One region of the Caldanaerobacter sp. genome, then DNA from elsewhere that is predicted to be linked to it. Evidence: a T-box and tRNA genes for the amino acid it is inferred to sense, from the RefSeq annotation. Region 1 holds a T-box; the other holds one or more tRNA genes.
What was found. The T-box of region 1 lies ahead of ileS (isoleucine--tRNA ligase). A T-box ahead of a tRNA ligase gene usually reads a tRNA of that ligase, here a tRNA-Ile.
Positions count from the first base shown of each region.

Region 1 (7,115 bases):
AAGATGTCTTCTAAAGTGATAGATAAGATAATGAATTTTTTAGGGATCGAAGAAGAAGAAGTTGAGACTTCTCAGCAATCACTGATGCTCTATGATAGAAAGCCGAAAGTGGTTAATATTCACACTAATCCACAGATAAAGATGCTTATATCAAAGCCAGAAAAATTTGAACAGGTGCTTTTCATTTGCAATGAACTTAAAAGCAAGAAACCTGTAATTGTAGATTTACAGAAGATGGACAAAAGCGAGGCCCAACGGGTGGTTGATTTCTTGAGTGGAGCCGTTTATGCTTTAAATGGAGAAATAACGAAAATATCCGGCTACATATTCTTGGTGGCACCAGAAAATTTTGATATAACAGGTGATATAAAAGAAGAAGTAAATGCGCTTTACAATTTAAACTAAATAGTGAGGAGGAATAATTTTGCCTACGAGCTACGTGATTCTAACAGCGTTAAACTATTTTTTCGAAGTTATAACATGGCTTATTCTCATAAGGGTATTTCTATCTCTTCTAAGGATGGAAAATATGTCAAATCCTATATCTAGATTTGTGATTATTACTACAGAGCCACTTTTAGAACCTTTTAGAAAGCTACAATTCATGTCTTCTTTTGGAAGAAATTTAATGATAGACTTTTCCCCTGTCTTTGCCATTTTAGTTATTCAATATGTGGTAAGACCTTTGGTATTTCAATTAGTATTCTGGCTTATGAGGTGAAAAATGGAAAGAAGTTATGTAGTTGCTCGCCTGGAAGATGTTTTAAAAGGGTGCTTGAAATCAAAAAGTCCTCAGCATACTGATTTTTTGGCGCTGTCTGAACAAAGACAGTTTGAAAAACTTGCGTTAAAGTACAAAAATCAAGGTATCGAATATTTTTTAGATGGAGGATATTCTTTAGCGGAAAGAAAAATTGCCATAGTCTATCCTGAGTTTTACAGATATGAAGAAGAATTACCTGTTGCTGCATTGAGACTCCACGGTAAAAGCAAATTTTCCCATAGAGAGGTTTTGGGTTCAATTTTAGGGTTGGGGATAAAAAGAGATAAAATAGGTGACATAATTGTAATAGAAAATAAGTGCGATGTCATAGTAAAAAAGGAAATGAAAGATTTTCTGCTTTTAAACTTAACTAAAGTAGGAAGAGAAACCGTCGAAGTGCACGAAATTGAACTGTTCGATCTTATGAAACCAGAGGTTAGGTACAAAGACATTTTTTCTACGGTGGCTTCGCTTAGAGTAGATAGTGTAACTGCTTCTGGATTTGGAATCTCACGAACAAAGGCTTCAGAATTAATAAAAAATGGTTTACTGCAGGTTAACTGGGAGGCCGTGGAAGACCCGTCGTTTCACGTTGGGGAAGGGGATGTTATTTCTTTAAGGGGGTTTGGCAGAATAAAGTTGCAGGAGGTAAAGGGGAATACTAAAAAAGGCAGAATTTCTGTTCACATTTTAAGGTACGTCTAAAGCTAAAGGGAGGGATAACTTATGCTGACCCCTATGGACATACATAACAAAGAGTTTAGGCGGTCTTTCCGCGGCTATAACGAAGAAGAAGTGGATGAGTTTCTGGACAAGGTGATGGAAGATTATGAAATGCTGTACAGAGAAAATGCAGAACTCAAAGAGAGAATAAATATAATGAATGAAAAGCTCCAGAGTTACATAAATATGGAAACAACGTTGAACAACACCTTGATAGTTGCTCAAAATACAGCAGAAGAATTAAAAAGAAATGCAGAAAAAGAAGCACAACTTATCATCCAGAATGCTCATCAGACTGCTGAAAAGATATTAGAGCAAGCCAATCAAGAAGTGGTAAAGATAAGAATGGAGCTTGAGAGGTATAAAAAGCAACTTAACATATTTAAAGCGAAATTCAAAGCTCTCTTAGAAGCTCAGCTTGAAGCTATACTTTCCTTTGATGAAAAGGAATTAGTTGTTGAAGGGGAAAATTTAGATGATGACAGAAAAGAAGCCTAATCGATTGGGAGTTGTAGGAATATTGGTTTATGACAGAGAGAAAGTGGCAGATAAAGTGAATCAGATATTGAGCGAATACGGCCATATAATTGTAGGAAGGATGGGTATACCCTATAAAGACAGGGGGGTATCAGTTATAGCTCTCATTGTAGATGGTACTACTGACGAAATAGGTGCAATGACAGGAAAACTGGGGAGGCTTCCAGGAGTTAAGGTTAAATCGGCTCTGACTTCATAGATTTTAATTGTATTGACTTAATGGAGGATGTGTTATATAATGTGAATAAAAATAATATCGGGAAAAGCTATGAAGAGGACGAGTAGGTAGAGGCGGCTTTCAGAGAGTTGGCGGTGGGTGCGAGCCAATAAGTTCGTTTCTACTGAAAATCCCCTCGGAGCTGCAGGCTGAACTTTTAAGTAGGCTGGGCCGGATTTTCCGTTATCTAAAATGAGGGATTAAGGCAAAGCTTTGCTTTGTCTTAATAATTAGGGTGGTACCGCGAACTTCTCGTCCCTGACGAGAAGTTTTCTTTTTAACTAAGCCAAATCTTCATAAGAGGAGGTAGCGAAAAGTGGATTACAATAAGACGTTAAACCTGCCAAAAACCGATTTTCCGATGAAGGCAAACCTTCCAGTAAGAGAGCCAGAGATATTAAAAAAGTGGGAAGAAATGGATATATATCACAGAGTTTTAGAGAAAAACAAGGGGAAAGAAAAATACATTTTGCACGATGGTCCTCCTTATGCCAACGGGGATATACACATAGGGACGGCCATGAACAAAGTTTTAAAAGACATAGTGGTAAAATACAAAACCATGAGAGGGTATGATTCTCCATATGTGCCGGGATGGGATACACACGGACTCCCCATTGAGCAACAGGTTATAAAAATTTTGGGAGTAAAAAGGCATGAAATGGATCCGGTAGAGTTTAGGAAAGTATGTAAAGACTTCGCTTTTTCACAGATTGAAAGACAGAGGCAGCAGTTTAAAAGATTAGGCGTAAGAGGGGATTGGGAAAAACCATATCTTACTCTTGACCCAGAATATGAAGCAAAACAGATAGAAGTGTTTGGAGAGATGGCAAAGAGGGGATATATATACAAAGGTTTAAAACCTGTATACTGGTGCCCCAGTTGCGAGACGGCTCTGGCAGAAGCGGAAATCGAGTATTTTGATGAAACTTCGGATTCTATATACGTAAAATTTAGGGTAAGGGATGACCTTGGCAAATTCAAAGGGATTGTTGAAGACTTGAGTAATGTGTACTTTGTCATCTGGACTACTACTACATGGACCATTCCTGCTAACTTGGCTATTGCTTTGAATCCCGAATTTGACTATTCTCTTACAAAATTTGGGGATGAAGTGTATATTATAGCGAAGGACATGATAGAAGAGGTGAGAAAAGAGACAGGCTTGGGGGATTATGAAATACTGGCTGTTTTCAAAGGCAAAGAACTAGAAGGTATAAAGGCAGTACATCCAATTTATAATAGAGATTCAATAGTGGTACTTGGGGAACACGTGACTCTGGAGGCAGGTACTGGATGTGTTCACACAGCCCCGGGTCATGGTGAAGAGGACTTTCTCGTAGGGCAAGAATATGGGCTTGAAGCTTTAAATCCTATAGATGAAAAGGGTTATTTCACAGATAAGGCGCCTTTTTATGAGGGGCTTTATTATGCTGAAGCAAATAAAGTTATAAAGGAAGACTTAAGAAAGGCAAATGCGCTTCTGGCAGAGAAAAAAATCACCCACTCATATCCTCACTGCTGGAGGTGTAAAAGTCCTATACTCTTTAGAGCAACAGAGCAATGGTTTGCTTCCGTAGAGGGCTTTAGAGAAGAAGCGTTAAAGGCTATAAAAGAGGTCAACTGGTATCCTGCGTGGGGAGAAGAGCGCATCACAAACATGGTTAAAGATAGAAGAGATTGGTGCATATCCAGACAGAGGGTGTGGGGAGTTCCAATACCAATTTTCTATTGTGAAAACTGTGGGAAGCCTTTGATAAACGATGAAACCATAAATGCAGTGAAAGAGCTTTTTAGACAAAAGGGTTCTGATGCTTGGTTTGAGATGTCGGCAGAAGAAATACTGCCTAAAGGCATAAAATGTGAGTGTGGATCTACTAAGTTTAGAAAAGAGACAGACATAATGGACGTATGGTTTGATTCAGGGTCCAGCCATGCAGCTGTTTTGGAGACACATCCTGATTTAAAATGGCCTGCAGAGCTTTATTTAGAGGGTTCTGACCAGCATAGAGGATGGTTCCAGTCTTCTCTTTTAACTGCTGTAGCAACGCGTGGCAAAGCTCCTTATAGAAATGTACTGACTCATGGATTTGTAGTAGATGGGGAAGGCCGAAAAATGTCTAAATCACTGGGGAATGTCGTGGATCCAAAAGACGTCATTGAAGAGTATGGTGCTGATGTTCTCAGGCTGTGGGTGGTATCTGCAGATTTTACTGCTGATATGAGGACTTCTCCTGAAATATTAAAGCAGATAGCAGAAGTTTACAGAAAAATTCGCAATACAGCCAGATTTTTGCTTGGAAATCTTTACGATTTTGACCCTGATAAAGACATGCTGCCTTACGAAGAGCTTTTAGAGATAGACAAATGGGCTTTATACAGGCTTAACAGGCTGGTCAAGCAGCTCACGGAGTCTTTTGATAAATATGAGTTTTATGACTTTTTCCACCCTGTCCACAACTTCTGTGTTGTAGACATGAGTAGCTTATATTTGGATATTTTAAAAGACAGACTGTACACTTACCCAGCTAAATCAAAGGAGAGAAGGGCGGCTCAGACAACTTTATATATCATCCTGGACACTCTGGTAAAGCTTATAGCGCCAGTTCTTGCCTTCACTTCTGAAGAAATATGGTGGCATATGAAGCATGACAGAAATAACAACTTTGAAAGCGTTCAGCTGGCAGACTGGCCGCAGGTAAAAGAGGAGTATGACAACCCTTATATCATAGAAAAGTGGGAAAAGCTTTTTGATATACGAAAAGATGTTTCAAAAGCTTTGGAGATAGCAAGAAGCGAAAAGAAAATAGGACACTCTCTGGATGCTCAGGTGGATATTTATCCCTCTAAAGAACTGTACGAGTTCTTTAAAGGCTTTGAAGATTTACAGTACGTATTTATAGTTTCAAAGGTGGTATTGCATGACCCACAGGAGTCTGCGCCAGAGAATGCTTATGTAAGCGAGGATTATGACCTTAAGATAACAGTTACCCGCGCGCCAGGAGAAAAATGCGAGCGCTGCTGGATGTACAGCGAGACAGTTGGAACTATAAAAGAACATCCTACTATTTGTGCAAGATGTGCTTCTCACATTGAGGAGCAGTTAAAGGTATAGAAAGGGGATTCCCCTTTCTATACTTATATTTTTGATAGGAGGGGAAAGAAGTGAATTTGTTAATTAAAGATGTAAGCCTTCTTTCCATGAAGGAAGATAAGGTATTAGAGGGCGTGAATGTGTATATTGAGGGGGATACTATAAAGCACATAGGGGAGTTACTGCCTGAGGTTAAAGTAGACGAAGTCATTGAGGGAAAAGATAAGCTTTTAATGCCAGGTCTCATAAACGCTCATACGCATCTAGGAATGTCCTTATTTAGAAATTATGCAAATGATGTACCTCTTTTTGATTGGCTTACAAAGTACATATGGCCGCTTGAAGCAAGGCTTACTGCAGAGGATGTCTACTGGGGCTCCCTTCTTAGCATGATAGAGATGATTTATTCAGGTACTACTACTTACTGTGATATGTACTTTTTTATGGAGGAAGTAGCAAAAGCTACAGAAGAAATAGGCATAAGAGGCGTGATTTCCAGAGGCATCATAGAAGAACAGGATGCAAAAGTCAATGAAGAGAAGCTAAAGGATACGGAAGATTTGTATAAAACCTGGAATGGTAAAGCTGAGGGCAGAATCAAAGTGATGGTAGGACCTCACGCACCTTATACCTGTGGACCAACTTATTTGAAAGAAATTTTGGACCTTGCCAAGAGATTAGGTACAGGGATTCACATTCATGTGTCAGAGACAAAGAGGGAAGTAGAAGAAAGCCTTGAAAAGTATGGTAAAACCCCTGTACAGCATTTAAAGGATTTGGGAATTTTTGAAGTGCCTACTGTAGCTGCTCACTGCGTACACCTTTCAGATGAAGATATTGAGGTATTAAAAGAGATGAAAGTCTCTCCTGTGTACAACCCCACCAGCAATTTAAAGCTGGCGAGTGGATTTGCTCCTGTAGACAAAATGTTAAAAAAAGGGATAAATGTTGCTCTTGGAACTGACGGCCCTGCCAGCAACAACAATTTAAACATGTTCGAAGAGATTCACTTTGCTGCGACGATTAACAAAGCTTTAAACGAAGATGCTCTGTCTGTACCTGCTTTTGAAGCTTTAAAAATGGCTACTGTAAATGGAGCAAGAGCTCTTTTATGGGAAAGAGAGATAGGCACTATTGAGGTTGGGAAAAAGGCAGATGTAATTCTTGTAGACCTTAATAAACCTCATTTACATCCCAAGAACGACTTAATCTCTGCTTTAGCCTATTCTGTTCAGGGTTCAGATGTAGATACAGTTATAGTAAATGGCAAAGTGATAATGGAAAAAAGGGAGATAAAAACTATGGACGTAGAAAGGGTTTACTATGAAGTGGAGAAAAGGGCTCAAAATTTGATGAGAGGAGAAGTCAGTTGACAGCCTCTTTCTCTTGCTATATGATGGATTTAGTGAGAATATTCATACAAAAACGGGGTGAAAAACATGCTTTTAAAATATGAGAGAGAACAAATAGTAGAGTACGGCAAAAAGCTCATAGATACAAATCTCACCAGAGGTACAGGAGGAAATTTAAGTGTTTATGACGACAAAAGTGGACTTATGGCTATAACTCCTTCAGGAATGGACTATTATGAATTAAAAGCTGAAGACATATTGGTGATGGATTTAGAGGGAAAAGTTGTAGAAGGGACAAAGGTTCCTTCTACTGAATACGAGATGCACAGGATTTTTTATGTAAGGAGAGATGACATAAAAGCAATCATACATACCCATCCTGTTTATACTACGACCCTGGCCTGCCTTAACTGGGACCTTCCGCCTGTT
Region 1 is NZ_JBNATX010000028.1:2,138-9,252, forward strand. Features, by position in the region: gene ACPLVE_RS08460 (cell division protein SepF) at 4-405, shown strand; gene ACPLVE_RS08465 (YggT family protein) at 425-721, shown strand; gene ACPLVE_RS08470 (RNA-binding protein) at 725-1,468, shown strand; gene ACPLVE_RS08475 (DivIVA domain-containing protein) at 1,490-1,984, shown strand; gene ACPLVE_RS08480 (TM1266 family iron-only hydrogenase system putative regulator) at 1,965-2,222, shown strand; T-box leader at 2,283-2,503, shown strand; gene ileS (isoleucine--tRNA ligase) at 2,557-5,355, shown strand; gene ACPLVE_RS08490 (amidohydrolase) at 5,406-6,707, shown strand; gene ACPLVE_RS08495 (L-fuculose-phosphate aldolase) at 6,774-7,115, shown strand, end outside.

Region 2 (7,115 bases), on a different contig from region 1:
ACACAGTATTTTCATATTGTCAAGCCCCGTTCAAAGGCAGATAAAAGGATCTTTCTGAACCTCACTCACAAATACCTCTATTTCGTATCCTTGTTTTTGAGTTTCATCAATCAAATACTCGGCAATAAACCTAACGGCTATGTTTTCTGTGGCAAAATGCCCTGCATCAATCAAAGCCAAACCGAGGTGCTGGGCTTCTACTGCATCGTGATAACCTATATCGGCAGTTATTAAGACGTCTGCTCCTCTCACAACAGCCTTATGAATCAGGCTTGCACCACTTCCACCACATACAGCAACTTTCCTTACCTTTTTCCCTAGGTCTCCCACTACTTTAAGAAACGGAGTCTTAAGTTTTGTTTTTACCTTCAAAGCCAAATCCTTTAAAGTAGTCTCCTCAATAATCCCTATTCTCCCTAGCCCATACTCCTCCCGCAGATTCTCCATAGTATAGACATCATAAGCAACTTCCTCATACGGATGAACATTTAGCATAGCATTTATTACCTTGTCTAAGTATTTCTGCGGAACAACCGTTTCCAGTCTTATCTCTTCAACTCTCTTTAATTCTCCTATTTCCCCGATAAACGGGTTAGAACCTTCCAGAGGTTTAAAGGTTCCCGTACCTTCCACCTGAAAAGTAGAATCACTGTAATTCCCTATAAATCCTGCCCCTGCGCTGCACATAGCATTTCTAACTACATCCTCATAGCCTTTAGGCACATACACAACGATTTTTCTATAAGCTTCTACGTATGTAACATCCAAAATTTCTCTCTCATAAACTCCCAACACGTTACACAATATGTCATTCATACCATTAGGCGCTATATCAAAAGAAGTATGAGCTGCATAAAGAGAAATATCGTGTTTAATGAGTCTCATAACAAGCTTACCCGTTGGTGTGTCGGATTTTACAGATTTTATAGATCTAAAAATCAAGGGATGGTGAGTGACAATCATATCTACTTTCTTTTCTATCGCTTCTTCTACTACCTCCTGAGTAGCATCAAGCGCTACCAATACTTTAGAAACATAATGCTCGGGGTCGCCTACAATCAAGCCTACATTGTCCCAATCTTGAGCAAATTTTTTTGGCGCAAGCCTATCCATCATTGAGACTATTGTCTGGCATTTTACCGCCATAGCCCAACACCTCAAGCTTTTTTATTTTTTCCTCTAAATCCTTTCTTTTAACATCTTCCGTTGGAAGTTTGTTCAAAATATTTTGTATCTTCTTTATTTTGTAAATTAAGTACTCTTTGAGAAGAGGATGACTATTTTCTACAAGTTTGGGTCCTATCTCATAATATACCTCATCTTTAATCTCCTGTCTACCATGTTCTGCTACTATAATTTCGTAAAACTTGTCTCTCTCTTTTACTAAGTCTTCTTCACAGATTTTATACCCTTCATAGAGTAAATATCTTCTCAATTTATCAGCGTCTTTCATAGGCTGAAAGATAAACCTTTTTATAGTCTTAGCTATCTCTTTTCCTTCTTCAAGAATCTTTATTATCAAAAGCCCCCCCATCCCAGCAATGATCGCGACTTCTACCTCATAAGCTTTCAAAACCTTTAATCCATCCCCTAATCTGGTATCTATATTTTCTTTTAAACCCTCTTTTTCTATGTTCTCTATTGCCCTTTTAAGAGAACCCCAATTTAAATCGGTTGCTATCACCCGCTCTACAATTCCATTCTTAACCAGATAGATAGGTATAAAACCATGGTCAGTACCAATATCCGCTAACCTTACTCCTTTTGGAACATATTTTACAATAGTTTTCAATCGCTTTGTAAGCCTCATAAAATCCCCCAAAATAAAAAAATAAAAAGCATTTGACAACCCCAAATGCTTTTTAATCAAAGATGGTGGGCCTTCAGGGATTCGAACCCCGGACCAATCGGTTATGAGCCGACCGCTCTGCCAGCTGAGCTAAAGGCCCAAAAAGTGGCTCCTCAGGTAGGATTCGAACCTACAACCTGCCGGTTAACAGCCGGCTGCTCTACCCTTGAGCTACTGAGGAATACGCTAATATTAATTATAATGATTTTTGAGAGATTGTCAAGAAGCCATTAATTAATCAAGAAAATCTTTTAATTTCTTAGACCTTGAAGGATGTCTCAATTTCCTCAAAGCCTTCGCTTCAATTTGCCTTATTCTTTCTCTCGTTACATTAAATTCCTTGCCGACTTCTTCAAGGGTTCTGGCTCGTCCATCATCAAGACCAAATCTCAGCCTTAAAACCTTCTCTTCCCTTGGGGTCAGCGTATCTAAAACATCCATGAGCTGTTCTTTTAGCATGGTATAAGCAGCAGCTTCTGCGGGAGCTGGCGCATCCTCATCGGGTATAAAATCTCCCAAGTGACTATCTTCTTCTTCCCCTATAGGAGTCTCTAATGAAACTGGTTCTTGAGCTATTTTAAGAATTTCTCTTACCTTTTCTTCAGGCATCCCCATTTCTTTTGCCAGCTCTTCAGGCGTAGGTTCACGCCCTAACTCTTGAAGTAGCTGTCTCTGCACCCTTATGAGTTTGTTTATGGTTTCTACCATGTGCACAGGGATTCTTATCGTCCTAGCTTGATCGGCTATGGCTCTCGTTATAGCTTGCCTGATCCACCAAGTTGCATAAGTGCTGAATTTGTAGCCTTTCCTGTAGTCGAATTTTTCCACGGCTTTCAAAAGCCCAAGATTACCTTCCTGGATAAGATCTAAAAACAGCATCCCACGTCCCACATATCTTTTTGCTATACTTACCACAAGTCTTAAATTAGCCTCTATGAGGCGTTTCTTTGCTTCTTCATCTCCCTGCTCTATCCTTTTTGCCAGTTCTATTTCCTCTTCCGGGGTGAGTAGAGGTATTTTCCCAATTTCCTTCAAGTACATTCTTACAGGATCATCTATGCTGACACCCTCAGGAAGAGAAAGGTCATCCAAATTAAGGTCTTCTTCAGATATTTCTTCCTGACGAGGTTCATCTCCTACTATCTCTATCCCCATATCCTCAAAAGTATCATATACTTTTTCTATCTGGTCGGGATTCAAATCTATATCCTCAAGGGAATCCATTATTTCGTTGTAAGTCAACATTCCAGTTTTTCTTCCTTTATTTATGAGCTCATTAATGGCTTCTCTTGCTAATTCCTCATGGTTACTCATAAACATCCCCTCCCTATGGGTTCCTCTCTTTCTGTCCATCTTTTATCTTAAGCATCTCCTTTTCACAATTTTGAAGTTCAAGAAGCAATTCTCTTTCTCTTTCTATATCTCCCAGAAGATGAGCATTCAGTATTTCTTTTCTTATTTCTTCTCTTTTTCGTTCAAGATTGTTTAACAAAATTTTCTGAAGGATATCCTCCAGCATCTTAGAAATATCTTCCGCTTCAAAAAGAGCTTTAGCTATATCATTAAAATCTGAAAGCAACCCATCTTCTTCCTGAATAAGATATATTATATCTTTTATTTGAACTTGTTTTCCTCCTTCTAAATTTGACGTTATTTCCTTAAAAATAGTTCTCAATTTTTCTTCCTGAAACATTTCCGGCTTTATAACATCTTTTATCCTATGATATATCTCATTGTCGTGTAGTATTAAAGCAATTAAGTACTTTTCTGGTGATATTTTACTGCTACTGTATATATTATGCCTTATATTGCCAGTCCTATACATAAATTTTTGCTTTTTTTCAACTTCTATCTTGACAAATCGGTCAACCTCTGCTCTAATAGCATTTTCAGGTATTTGAACAGTTTTAGCCACAGTGCTAATGTAAATTTCTCTCTTTACCTCATCAGAAATTTTTGCTATTTCGGTTGCAATTTTTTTAACATATATTATTCTATCTTCAACTTTTTCAAAGTCAAGACCTTTTTTGAAAATTTTCGACTTAAATTCTATTAAACTTTCAGCATTTTCAACAAGCCTTATAAAAGCTTCGCTTCCTTCTTTTTTAACAAATTCGTCTGGGTCTTTCCCTTCAGGTATGCTCAGCACTTTTATATTTATATTCAATTTTTCTAAAATGTCAAGCCCTCTCAAAGTAGCATTAATCCCGGCCTCATCGGCGTCATAAGCAATTACAACATTTTTCTTATACCTTTTTATAAGTCTTGCCTGTTCTTCGGTCAAAGCAGTCCCTAAAGAAGCAACAGCACAATCAATGCCTGCCTGATGAAGAGAGATTGCATCCATATATCCTTCTACTATTATAAATTTATCCTCCCGAGTTTTCTTAGCAAAATTTAGGGCAAAAAGCGTTTTCCCTTTTTTGAAAACCTCTGTCTCAGGCGTATTTAGGTATTTAGGCAAAGAATCATCAAGTGCTCGCCCACCAAAGCCTATGATATTACCCCTTGCATCGATAATCGGAAACATTACTCTATTTTTGAATCTATCATGGTATTTACCACTTTTATAAACCACAAGCCCTGCTTTGCTTAAAAAATTTTCTTTATATCCTTTTCCTTTTAGGAAATTAAGAAGGTCATCATTTAAAGAGGCATAGCCTATTCCAAATTTTTTTATTGTAGTACTTTTAAGTCCTCTCTCCTTTAAATATTCTAAAGCCCTGACTCCTTCTTCCGAAAAGAGTTGACGATGAAAAAACAAAGCAGCTATCTTATTTACTCTATATATTTCTTCAATTATTCTTTTTTTCCTCGTTTCTTCTTCACTCAAATCCACTTCTTCTAAAGGAATGCCTGCTCTCTCAGCCAAAAATTCAATAGCTTCTTTAAAGCTTAAATTTTCGATATTCATTATAAAAGTCACTACATTCCCACTTGCATTACAACCAAAACAATGGTATACTTGTTTGGTAGGACTTACCATAAAAGAGGGTGTTTTTTCTCTGTGAAATGGACAAAGTCCCTTGAATTCTTTCCCTGCTCTTTTAAGGTCCACATATTCAGAAATCACATCTACAATGTCATTAGCCTCTATCACCTTCTCAATAGACTCTCTCGTATAAGCCATTAATATCACCTAATTATTCTATTCGACAGAAACTGTTAAATTCCTCTTTTTATGACGTCCAATATATATTCGACAAAAAATTAAAAAATCCTTCTTCTATAAGTCAAAAATATTTTGCTCAAACCAAGGACTGGGTAAAAAGATCTCCTTATATTTCAAAAGGGCATATTTATCTGTCATCCCTGCAATGTAGTCAGCCACAGCCCTCTCCCTTCCATAAATTTCGGCAAGTCTTATAAACTCTTTAGGCATTTTATCTACATTGTCATAAAAATAATAAAAGAGCTGCTCGACGACCCTTTTTGCCTTTTCTTCGTCTTTTTTAGCTTTTGAACCAATATATACCTTCTCAAAAAGGAAAGCCCTTAACTGATATGTAGCTTCATATATTTCCCTACTCATAGAAATCTCAGGCTTCCCTATACTGTTGTAAATCACATCTTTTACCATAGTATCTATTCTCTTCCCGTGTTTATCACCCAAAATAGCTATCAAATCTTTGGGCAAGTCCTCGGGTTTTAGCACTCTGCCTCTTATAGCATCATCTATATCGTGATTTATATAAGCTATCTTGTCGGAAATCTGCACTACTTGTCCCTCTAAAGTAGCAGGCTTTCCACCTGTAGAATGGTTTAATATCCCATCCTTCACTTCCCAGGTGAGATTAAGCCCCTTACCATCATTTTCTAAAACCTCCACTACCCTTATACTTTGCTCGCTGTGTCTGAACCCATTTTTTAGTAGTTTATTTAAAACTTCTTCACCGGAATGCCCAAAAGGGGTATGCCCTAAATCATGTCCTAAGGCAATCGCTTCAGTTAAGTCTTCATTCAGCCTTAAAGCCCTTGCTATTGTACGGGCAATTTGTGCTACTTCCAACGTGTGGGTAAGCCTTGTCCTGTAGTGGTCTCCTTCTGGAGAAATAAAAACCTGAGTCTTATGGCTTAACCTCCTAAAAGCTTTGCTGTGAATTATTCTATCTCTATCCCTTTGAAAATCAGTCCTTATATCACATTTTTCCTCTTCTCTGGCTCTACCCCGACTTTCCCTGCTTTTCGCAGCATATGGAGAAAGGAGCTTATATTCCAGCTCCTCTGTAATTTCTCTGATTTTCATCTGACCACCCGGCCTTTTTAATAGTAAAAATAAAAACCCGTAAAAGGGTTTTTTCATCGTTTATCTTGCCATTAATATTGTAAGTATTATCGATAATACTATAAAAAGTGTAGCACCGATTACTGTAAGTCTCTCTAGGGTACCCTCCAAAGTCCTCGCCTTGTGTTTACCAAAGAAGGTTTCAGCACCGCCTGCAATTACTCCAGAAATACCAGCGCTTTTCCCTTTTTGCAAAAGCACCATCACTATTAAGAATATACTAACCAACACTTGTATAACCATAAGCACCGTTGTAAGCATATATACACCGCCTCACTTAAAATTTTAAAACCCACAATGCCACAGTATATATTATACAAGTACATCTTTTGCAAATCAAGAGGAAATTTAGAAAAGGGGACGCGGAAAGTCCCCTTTAAACTTTTTATTTTCTGATGTTGTAAAAAGCATTTTTCCCAAGATATTGAGCCATACTTCCCAACGCTTCTTCTATCCTTAGCAATTGGTTGTATTTTGCAACTCTATCGGTCCTCGCTGGAGCACCAGTCTTAATCTGCCCCGCATTTACTGCTACCACTAAATCAGCTATTGTTGTATCTTCTGTTTCACCTGACCGATGGGATACAATCGTTGTATAGCCAGCTCTTTTTGCCATTTCAATAGCATCCAGTGTCTCTGTTAAAGTTCCTATCTGATTGAGTTTTATTAGTATTGAATTTGCAACTCCCATATTAATTCCTTTTGAAAGTCTTTCTGTATTGGTTACAAAAAGGTCATCTCCTACTAATTGCACCTTTTTGCCCAATCTTTCAGTTAAGAGCTTCCATCCATTCCAGTCTTCTTCTGCAAGCCCATCTTCGATAGAAACAATAGGATATTTGCTGACAAGCTGCTCCCAGAACTCTATCATTTCTTCAGAAGTTCTTACAATTCCCTCTCCTTCAAAATGGTATTTCCCATCTTCTTTGTACATTTCAGTAGCCGCAGCATCTAAAGCCAATGCTATGTCTTCCCCAGGTA
Region 2 is NZ_JBNATX010000003.1:16-7,130, forward strand. Features, by position in the region: gene ACPLVE_RS02255 (Nif3-like dinuclear metal center hexameric protein) at 31-1,146, opposite strand; gene ACPLVE_RS02260 (tRNA (adenine(22)-N(1))-methyltransferase) at 1,106-1,810, opposite strand; tRNA gene ACPLVE_RS02265 (tRNA-Ile) at 1,874-1,949, opposite strand; tRNA gene ACPLVE_RS02270 (tRNA-Asn) at 1,956-2,030, opposite strand; gene rpoD (RNA polymerase sigma factor RpoD) at 2,084-3,163, opposite strand; gene dnaG (DNA primase) at 3,177-4,979, opposite strand; gene ACPLVE_RS02285 (deoxyguanosinetriphosphate triphosphohydrolase) at 5,076-6,095, opposite strand; gene secG (preprotein translocase subunit SecG) at 6,156-6,395, opposite strand; gene eno (phosphopyruvate hydratase) at 6,520-7,115, opposite strand, start outside.
Region 2: it has a tRNA-Ile gene. The T-box ahead of ileS (isoleucine--tRNA ligase) is inferred to sense a tRNA for this amino acid. The anticodon was not compared.